Regions from separate parts of the Clostridium sp. MB05 genome, predicted to be linked through region 1. Evidence: a T-box and tRNA genes for the amino acid it is inferred to sense, from the RefSeq annotation. Region 1 holds a T-box; the other holds one or more tRNA genes.
What was found. A T-box is a leader RNA that pairs with one kind of tRNA and senses whether it is charged. The one in region 1 lies ahead of ACH36K_RS12955 (valine--tRNA ligase), so its partner is inferred to be a tRNA-Val.
Positions count from the first base shown of each region.

Region 2: it encodes a tRNA-Val, which carries the amino acid that the T-box ahead of ACH36K_RS12955 (valine--tRNA ligase) is inferred to sense. The anticodon was not compared.

Region 1 covers NZ_CP174370.1:2,761,208-2,766,604, forward strand. Annotated here, with positions in the region: gene ACH36K_RS12955 (valine--tRNA ligase) at 1-2,097, opposite strand, end outside; T-box leader at 2,314-2,540, opposite strand; gene ACH36K_RS12960 (CPC_1213 family protein) at 2,668-2,793, opposite strand; gene ACH36K_RS12965 (carbohydrate kinase family protein) at 2,891-3,835, opposite strand; gene ACH36K_RS12970 (tetratricopeptide repeat protein) at 4,088-4,444, shown strand; gene ACH36K_RS12975 (transglutaminase-like domain-containing protein) at 4,485-5,397, opposite strand, start outside.
Region 2 covers NZ_CP174370.1:333,088-338,484, forward strand. Annotated here, with positions in the region: gene ACH36K_RS01615 (peptidoglycan DD-metalloendopeptidase family protein) at 1-910, opposite strand, end outside; gene ACH36K_RS01620 (DnaD domain protein) at 1,075-2,079, shown strand; gene ACH36K_RS01625 (ATP-binding protein) at 2,072-3,046, shown strand; tRNA gene ACH36K_RS01630 (tRNA-Thr) at 3,139-3,213, opposite strand; tRNA gene ACH36K_RS01635 (tRNA-Asp) at 3,243-3,319, opposite strand; tRNA gene ACH36K_RS01640 (tRNA-Val) at 3,328-3,403, opposite strand; tRNA gene ACH36K_RS01645 (tRNA-Glu) at 3,409-3,483, opposite strand; tRNA gene ACH36K_RS01650 (tRNA-Thr) at 3,490-3,564, opposite strand; tRNA gene ACH36K_RS01655 (tRNA-Asp) at 3,592-3,668, opposite strand; tRNA gene ACH36K_RS01660 (tRNA-Val) at 3,675-3,750, opposite strand; tRNA gene ACH36K_RS01665 (tRNA-Glu) at 3,756-3,830, opposite strand; tRNA gene ACH36K_RS01670 (tRNA-Asp) at 3,856-3,932, opposite strand; tRNA gene ACH36K_RS01675 (tRNA-Val) at 3,939-4,014, opposite strand; tRNA gene ACH36K_RS01680 (tRNA-Glu) at 4,020-4,094, opposite strand; gene ACH36K_RS01685 (NAD(P)/FAD-dependent oxidoreductase) at 4,424-5,397, shown strand, end outside.

The sequences.
Region 1 (5,397 bases):
AGTATATATTTCTTCAGTTATAAATGGCATTACAGGATGTAATAGCTTAAGTCCAGTTTGCAGAACATCATTTAAAACATTGTAAACTATGCCTTTTTGCTTTTCATCTTCACCACATAAAACTCCTTTAACTAGTTCTATATACCAATCACAGAACTCTGTCCACATGAAATCATATACCTTTTGAAGAGCAATTCCAAGCTCATATTTTTCCATATTTTCAGTTACTTCTTTAACTAATGTATTCATTCTTGAAAGTATCCATTTATCTGCTAAACTATATTCCTTGCAATCAGCATATTTATTCATTATATCTTTATCAAGATTCATCATAACAAATCTTGAAGCATTCCACATCTTATTTGCAAAGTTTCTAGCAGATTCAACTCTTTCAGGAATATATCTTATGTCATTTCCTGGTGAGTTACCTGTTACAAGCATAAATCTTAAAGCATCTGCTCCATATTCATCTATAACTTCTAACGGATCAACCCCATTACCTAAAGATTTACTCATCTTCTTACCCTCAGAATCTCTTATGATACCATGCATTAAAACTGTATCAAATGGAGTTTTATCCATATTTTTTATTCCTGAGAATATCATTCTTGCAACCCAGAAGAATATAATATCATATCCTGTAACTAATACGTTTGTTGGATAAAAATATTCTAAATCATCTGTTTTATTAGGCCATCCTAATGTTGAGAAAGGCCATAAAGCTGAAGAGAACCAAGTATCTAGTACATCTTCATCTTGACGTAAGTGATTAGATCCACACTTAGGACATACTGTAGGAGCATCTACTTCAACTATGATTTCTCTACAATCTGTGCAGTACCAAACTGGAATTCTATGCCCCCACCATAATTGTCTTGATATACACCAATCTTGAATATTTTCCATCCAGTTAAAGTATATCTTATCAAATCTTTCTGGTACAAATTTAGTTTCATTATTTTTAACTACATCTATAGCTGGCTTTGCTAAAGATTCCATTTTAACATACCACTGCTTTGATATTATAGGTTCAACTACTGTTCCACATCTATCATGTGTTCCTACATTATGAGTATGTGGTTTAACCTTAACTAATAATCCTTGTTCTTCTAAATCGCTAACCATTTGCTTTCTAGCTTCATATCTATCTAAGCCTTGATACTTTCCACCTAACTCATTAATAACACCATGATCATCCATGACTCTTATTTGAGGTAAGTTATGTCTAAGACCTACTTGGAAGTCATTAGGATCATGTGCTGGAGTTATTTTAACAGCACCAGTTCCAAATTCAATATCAACGTAGTCATCTCCAACTATAGGAATCTCTCTATCTGTTAGAGGTAATTTTAATGTTTTTCCTATAAGATGTTTAAATCTATCATCATTTGGATTTACAGCTACTGCTGTATCTCCTAATAAAGTTTCTGGTCTTGTAGTTGCTATTTCTAAAGCCCCTGAACCATCAGCCAATGGATAATTTATATGCCAAAAGCTTCCTTCTTTTTCTTCATAAATTATTTCAGCATCTGAAAGAGCTGTCGTACACTTTGGACACCAGTTAGTTATTCTATTTCCTTGATATATTAATCCTTCTTTATAAAGGTTAACAAAAACAGTTCTAACTGCCTTATTTAAATTTTCATCCATCGTAAAAGCTTCTCTAGAAAAATCACAGGAAACTCCAACTTTTTTAAGTTGTTTTCTTATAGTTTCTCTATATTCATCAGACCATTCCCAAACCTTCTCTAAGAAAGCTTCTCTTCCCATTTCCTTTTTAACTAAACCTTTTTTTAAAAGTTCGTTTTCAACTTTTACTTCAGTTGCAATAGAAGCATGATCTTGACCTGGTAACCATAAAGTACAGTATCCTTGCATTCTTTTAAATCTTATAAGCATATCTTGAAGTGTATTATCAAGTGCATGACCTAAATGAAGCTTTCCTGTTATATTTGGTGGTGGCATAACTATAGAAAAAGGCTTCTTATTTTTATCAATTATTGGTGTAAAATATTTTTTTTCTTCCCAATTTTTATAAATTCTTTCTTCGAATTCTTTTGGGTTATACGTGGTTGCTAAGTTTTTCTTTTCAGACATCCTTTTGCCTCCTTTTATTTTATATATTCAAGATAATTAATAAAATTTTATTATATGTACTAAATAGTAAATAGCAATTAAGTATAATTTGAAGGTTCATACTTTAAGATTCACATAATTAATCTATAAATTCACTTTTGTAATTTAGAAACCAAATAAAATAGTATAATATAATCTTGAATGTTTAATTTTAAGCAATAAAAAAAGCCTTCATCACAAAAGGACGAAGACTCGCGGTACCACCTTTTTTCTTAATATAAAATATTATTTTATATTAAGCTCTTTATTTATTAACGACTAAGACAGCCGCCTTTACTTACTTAATTTCAGTAAAGATGCTCAAAAGCTACCTTCAGGATACTCTATATAGAAGGCTTTCAGCCGGTGACCCTCTTTTTCTTTAATACTTTGTATTCCTTACTCCTCTTTATCATTGCTTTTATTATATGATTTTGTAAGGCTATATTATACTATATTATTATTTTTGTCAATGTTATCACAAAATAAATAATTAAAGTAACTTAAAAAAGTGCCAAATTTTTATTTAGCACTTAAAAAATATTCTATTTATTAGATTTTAAAATCCTTTGGATTATGTTCCTTTGCCTTTGGTTCTCCAAAAGCTGCTTTTACACTTTCCACTTGCGGATTATGATTTATATGTTTTTTATGACTATTTTTTGATTTCTTACTCATTTACTTCACCTCCAAATTTATATAATTAGCTTATGTAAAATAATTTAATTTATTTTATATAAAGCTAAGAAAGAAAGTGAAATTTTGTAATTAGTATTTATCCATCTATCCATTCCATTGTTTTTATAAAGTCATTAACAAATTCTTCACTCATACTTGGATTAATAGTTTCTTCATGGATTATAGTAACTACTGACATAGCGATAGCATATTTAACAGTATCCTTAATTGAAAAATTATTCATATATCCATATCCAACACCTGCAACAAAAGAATCTCCTGCACCTGTAACATTTTTAACTTCCACAGCCTTTGTAGCTATTTTTCCTTCTTCATTAGAAGTCTTATAGTAAATACCCTCTGCATCAAGACTTATAAATACATTTTTAACACCTAGTGATAAGAAGTAATCTGCTGCTCTTTTTAAATCTTCGTCACTTTCAATTTTAAACCCACATAAAACCTCTGTCTCTAATCTATTTGGTTTAATTGTATGAAAATATTTTACTAAATGTTTTATTTTTTCTGCCTTTGTTGATGATACAGGATCTAATATAAATTTAGTTTTTCCTTTAAAAGTAGTTAAAATATACTCTAAAAGTTCTGGATTATCTGAATCTAATATAGTATATTCTGCATTTTCGATTATATGGGCTCTAGAATTTATAAAGCTAGATTCCATTTTATTAAGACTTTCCATATCTACTATTGCAGATTCCATTTCTCCATTTTCATTTAAAATCGCCATATATGTAGGTGTATATTCATTTTCTAAAATTAATGAATGTTCCATACTATATCCTATAAGCTCTGAGTTTTCTAAAATATTTCTTCCTTGATCATCTCCACCTAAAATAGAAATAAATTCTGTATTAACATTAACTCTTGCTAAATTTTCAGCAATGTTTCTACAAACTCCACCTAATGATATCTTTATATGTCCTGGTATAGAATCTCTTCCATTATATTTTTTTCTGCTAAAGCCTATTATATCTACTATTGACGCCCCTAATACTAATATATAAGGATTATTATTATACATACCATCTCTCCTGCTCTTTAAAATCCGTTACTAAAAAACATAAATATATTATATTAGAGAAAGCTAAAAAAATAAAGTTAATTTTACAAACTTTGTCGAATTTTATTTTTTATTTATGCTTCTTTAATTATATTATTTATTTAAAACTCTCTAAAACTTGCTACATTTTCCTTGGATATTCATATACTGAATATTAACTTATCTATATGTCAATAATTTAAATACATATAATTATATTCCTTGGAGGTAAAAATGAATTACTTTAACGAAGGTAATAAATACTATAATCTTAAAGAATTTAAAAAAGCAATTGAATTTTACAATAGGGCAATTGAAAATGATGAAAGTACAACTTGTTCCTATTATAATGCAGGAGTTTGTTATATAAAGCTTAAGGATTTTGATTCGGCAATAATAATGATAAAAAAAGCTCTTTCTGTGCAGCAAGAAAGTAAATACTTCTTTAACTTAGCCTATTGTTATACAATGAAAGAAGAACTCAAAAAAGCCCTTATTTATTTTAACATAGCCTGGTCACTAGATGATTCTGACTATGATTGTGAAAAAGCTATAAATTTAATAATGTCTAAAAATAAAAAGGCTTTATAATCTTAAATAGGTTATAAAAGCCTTTTTAATTTTACTAAATTTAAAGCCATTCTCCTGCTATTTGAGCATTTAAATGATCTGAATTGAAATCTTTGTTGTCAAAGTAATCTCCTGCTAAATAAAATGTTGGATCTATATTAATCCAAACTCCTTCATCTGAAAGATACACTTGATTCCAAGCGTGTGGTCCATAGTTTTGACCATCAAAGGCATCTCCAGTTACTATCCTTGTTCCTAATCCTACAGATTTTGCCATAGCTACATAAAGACAAGCATAATCAAAACAAATTCCACTTCTTGTATTCCAAGCTTCAATTGCTCCACTATTACTTACGCCTTCAGGTCCTAAAGCTTTTTCAGCTTTTAAAAAGTCATATTTAATATTTGATCCAATCCATGAATATAATTTTTTTGCTTTTTCTCTATCACTTTTAGCATTTCCAATTATTTCAACAGCCTTTTTATTTATTTCTTCTGATGATTTTATTCCTTCTTCTAATGTAACTCCATTATAATATACTATTACATTAGAATTTGATGGAATATATTCTTTAAAATCATTATAAGATAGTACAGGCTTATTAATTGACATTATATTTTCTAATGTACTGTATCCATTTATACTATTAAATAAATTAACTTTCATACTTCTTCCAAAGGTTGTATTATAAGTTATAATACTCATAAACATTATTAATATTATAACTAAACCTTTTAAAAGCCCAAATAGTGTTGAAAATAAAACAATTCCTAAATTTCCTCTACTTAATAAAATATTATATGCTTTTGTTAATGGATTATTTAAACACTTTAAAATCCAATAAATTATAGTTTGAATGAATAAAAATACTATTCCTAGTACTAAAGCTTTAAATAAATTGTTATTTACAAAATTAATATTAGAATAATTACTTACAAACTTTAATATTTCTAAATATATTTTTTCTAAATTA
Region 2 (5,397 bases), 1.5 Mb from region 1:
TTATTAAATTACCATAGCCACCATCATTATATTGAGCATATATAACTTCCCCATCCATTGCAACTAAAACATCATCTCCTGTGTTCCCTGCAATATCTATTCCTTTATGGAAAGAGTTCCATCTCTCGCCATATCCAGACGTCATATCTCCTCCTCTAGTTGGACTTTTTAAAAAAGCGATTCCATAATTATATGGATTTTTAGTTCCTCTATAAACTTTTTTGCTTATTGCTTCTTTTATCTTTTCCTCCTTAACTATTTTAGTGCTTATAAGTTTATCATTTTCATATGTAACTTCTTTTACTTGCTTTTTCAGACCTACTTCTCCATCTTCAACCTTTGTTTCTCCTAAATACATAGAATCACTTGGTATTATTATTGTGTTAGGTTGTATTTTTATATTATCTTCATTTACATATTTTATACTTAGCTTTAAGTTACTTGAATTTTCTTTTGATAAATCATATATAGCACTAGTCAGTTCTTCATTTGTTTGTAATAAAGCTACATCAAATTTATTTTCTTGTAGTTTTATATCTCCATTTATTTGAAAAGATACTATTGAACTTCCTTTAATCTTCTTTTCGCTTATATATTTTTCCAAAACTAAATTTGTTATATTACTAATATCATTCTCTATTGAAGTATATCCTATAATCTTATCATCTAACCTTACTTCATACCCGTTTATTCTTCCTGTTAAAGCCACAATTAGATTATCAAGTATATTATTTCCACTTGATACTTTATTTGATATAGAATATGTTTGCTTATTTAGATTTATATTGCTGAAGCTTTCATCTGTTTGAGCCTTTACCTTAGTAAAACTAATATTTAAAATAAGCCCTATAACAAATATTGATAATGTAGCCTTTTTAGCTACCTTTATCGAGTCTCCTTTTATATCCATAAAATCTCCTTTCATTTTAATAATGTTAAGCAACACATCTATTAGTTTTCCCAATTTTAGAAATAATATTCTTTTTATATATTCTATAGTTTTGTTGAGCCTATTACTCCACTTTGTTATAATTATGTTATTGCAATATTACTGTTAGAAAGGTGGTTGTAATTATGAGCACTTTCATGCTTAAATCAAAGCCTTTAAAATTTACTCCTATAAGTAATATATTTATTGAAAAATATATGCCTAAAGCTCGAGGAGAATTTATTAAAGTATATCTTTTAATGCTTAAATATAATTTTACTGGTGAAATTGGAGTTAATGCCTCAATATTAGCTACATCATTAAATCTATTAGAGTCTGATATAATAAATGCACTTAATTATTGGAATGATGAAGGTGTTATAAGGCTAATCCCAATTGATAAAATGGGAAACTTTGATATAGAATTTATAGATCTATCTTCTGATAATAATGTTGATAAAAGTGAAATTAACTTATTAGCAGAACTTTCAGATGAAACTAATAATGGTATGTTGAAGGATATAGAAAGACTACTGGGTAGACCTCTATCCCCTAGCGAGTTTACAACTTATATAGGATGGAAAAAAGATTTTAATTTTTCTTCTGAATTAATCCTTCTAATAATTGAATTTTGTGTTTCTAAGGGTAAAACTAACCATAGATATATAGAAAAAGTAGCACTAGCATGGAACGAAATGAAAATAAAAACTATTGATGATGCACAAAATTATATAAGAAAAACAGAAGATAAATGGGGAACCTACAGAGAAATACTTAAATTTTTAGGAATTAGAAATACAGATATAATGAAGCCTCAGGAAGATATGTTAGAAAAATGGACTACAAATTATGGTTTTTCATTAGATATAATAAAAAAAGCTTGTGATATTTGTTTTCAAAGGCTAAATAGAGCGGATTTTAAATATATAGATGGAATATTATCAAGTTGGAACAAAGATAACTTAAGAAGCCTAAAGCAGATCGAAGAAAAAGAGGTCTCTTATAAGAATCTATCTTCAAAGAAAAATTATGCTAATTCTAATTCAAATAATTTTAACAAGCCTAAATTAAGATTTGATAATTTTAAAGGCCGTGACTATGATTATGATTCTTTAGAAAAGAAACTGTTAGGATGGGATAATGATGATTAAAGGATATGAAAAAGATTTAACTTCAATATATGAAAATATAAAGATTGAGGAACAAAAAAATTTAAATAATAGACGAAAAGAAATAGAAGAAAAATATCCTGAGATTTTACAGCTAGATAATTTAATTCAAAAAAAGTCTTTAAATTTATCTTTGTCTATATTAAAGGGCTTAGATGAGAATTCTTTAAAGAAAATTAAAGAGGAAATAACAGATTTAAGATTTAAAAAATGTGAAGCTTTAGTCTCTAGAGGATATAGTCAAGAATATTTAAGTCTTCATTATAGATGTCCAAAATGTAAAGATGAAGGGTATATTGGAATTAACAAATGCTCTTGTTATAAGAAAAAGTTAATAGAATTATACTATAAAGACTCTGATTTAGAAGATACCTTAAAAGAAATTAACTTTAATGCTCTTGATATTTCTTTATTTTCTAATCATAAAATAAGTGATGATAAATTTACACCTAGAAAAAATATTGAAAATATTATTCAATATTTAAAAGGAGATTTTATTCATAATTTTAATAATACTAATGATAATATACTATTTTATGGTGATTCTGGAACTGGAAAAACTTTTTTAAGCTGCTGTGTAGCTAAGGAGCTTCTTGATGAAGGATATTTAGTTGTTTACAGGACTATAGATGAGTTAATTAAAAACCTAAGGGATATACGATTTAATGGTAATATGGAATTAGAAAATTTTTTAATTAACTGTGATTTATTAATTATAGATGACTTAGGTGCAGAGCAAATAACTGATTTTTCAGCTACTGAATTTTTTAATCTATTAAATAAAAAATTATTAAAGAAGAAGAAAATGCTAATATCAACAAATTTAACTCTATTTGATATTAGAAAAACATATACGGAAAGAATTTCTTCTAGATTACTTGGTAATTTTAAGTTATATAAGTTTTACGCTGAAGACATAAGAATTCAATTAAACTTAAAAAGAAGATAGGAATTTACTATTCCTATCTTCTTTTATTTTTTATCTATCTTACAAAAATATTTTAAAAAAACAAAAAGCTTTGGAAAATATTCCAAAGCTTCTGGAGCTGGCAATAGGAATCGAACCTACAACCTGCTGATTACAAGTCAGCTGCTCTACCGTTGAGCCATGCCAGCACATATTATATATTTCTTATCACTTAAAGTGGCGACTCAGAAGGGGCTCGAACCCTCGACCTCCGGCGTGACAGGCCGGCACTCTAACCAACTGAGCTACTGAGCCAAAATTTATGGTGGAAACAACAGGGATCGAACCTGTGACCCTCTGCTTGTAAGGCAGATGCTCTCCCAGCTGAGCTATGCTTCCATGAATGGTGACTCCTAGGGGAATCGAACCCCTGTTACCACCGTGAAAGGGTGGTGTCTTGACCGCTTGACCAAGGAGCCATATAATGGAGCTGGCAATAGGAATCGAACCTACAACCTGCTGATTACAAGTCAGCTGCTCTACCGTTGAGCCATGCCAGCATTTATTATATATTTATCACTTTAAAGTGGCGACTCAGAAGGGGCTCGAACCCTCGACCTCCGGCGTGACAGGCCGGCACTCTAACCAACTGAGCTACTGAGCCAGATTATGGTGGAAACAACAGGGATCGAACCTGTGACCCTCTGCTTGTAAGGCAGATGCTCTCCCAGCTGAGCTATGCTTCCATGAATGGTGACTCCTAGGGGAATCGAACCCCTGTTACCACCGTGAAAGGGTGGTGTCTTGACCGCTTGACCAAGGAGCCATATTTATTTTGTATCACTTTAAAGTGGCGACTCAGAAGGGGCTCGAACCCTCGACCTCCGGCGTGACAGGCCGGCACTCTAACCAACTGAGCTACTGAGCCAGATTATGGTGGAAACAACAGGGATCGAACCTGTGACCCTCTGCTTGTAAGGCAGATGCTCTCCCAGCTGAGCTATGCTTCCATAAATGGTGACTCCTAGGGGAATCGAACCCCTGTTACCACCGTGAAAGGGTGGTGTCTTGACCGCTTGACCAAGGAGCCATGTTTGTTTTTAGCTTATTGTTACTCGCTATTCGCTCGGCGAGCACATAAACTATAATACCTAAATTTTAATATAGTGTCAACACTTTTTAACAACTTTTTTTTTTATTTTTAAAATACTTTGGTTATCTATATTTTCATACTAGTAATTTAAGACTTTTGTTAGCTTATTTTGATTTTTTAGACACTTTTATATTAATAAAAATATACTGCTTATATTTAAAGCATTTATATACATTCTAGTCCTCTAATTTAGTATCCCATATTTGATAAGTTATATTACTATGATAGAATTATATTTATTATATTATTTTAAGGAGATTTTAATTATGATACATCATGATTTAATTATAGTTGGTGGTGGTGCTTCTGGATTAGTTGCTGCAATTACAGCTAAAGATTTTGGTTTAGACGTCGCCATAGTTGAAGGAACTGATAGGATAGGCAAAAAAATACTCACTACTGGAAATGGAAGATGTAATATATCTAATAGAACTATTTCTTTCCCTTTCCTTTCTTATCATAGTGAAAATACAGGATTTTTTTCTAATGTATTATCTAATTTTGATATAAATGATACAGAAAATTTCTTTTTATCATTAGGTCTTCCAATAATAGAGTTACAAAATGGCAAGGTGTATCCTAGGTCGCTACAAGCTTCATCAGTTGTAGATATATTAAAATTAGCGTTAGAAGATAGGAATATTCCCTTATACACAAACTGCAAAGTAAAAGATATCCACAAGAAGAAAATCTTTAAATTATCCACAGGCAATGAAGAGAATAAGTTATTCACATGTAATAAATTAATTTTAGCCTGTGGGGGAAAATCTGCAATTAAGACTGGTTCTGATGGCTCCGGATATAATTTAGCTAAATCTTTTGGTCATTCTATAATTAAAACTATTCCTGGAATAGTTCAACTAAAATTAGATAACCCTTATCTAAAATCAATAACAGGAGTAAAGTTTGATGGATATGCAATATTACTAGTTGACGGTAAACCTGTAAGAAAAGAGTTTGGAGAAATATTGTTTACTGATTATGGTATATCAGGACCTCCAATTTTACAACTTTCAGGGCATGCTTCAAAAGCATTACTAAAAACAAAAAAAGTTGAAATAGTTGTTGATATGATGCCTAACCAATCACTTAGTGAAGTTGAGGATTTCCTAGAAGGACACTTTGCTATGTTTTCTCATAGACCAATTATAGATGCTCTTATTGGAATAGTTAATAAAAAATTAATTCCTACACTTTTAAAAGAAGCAAATATATTAAATTTACATTCTCCTTGCTACGA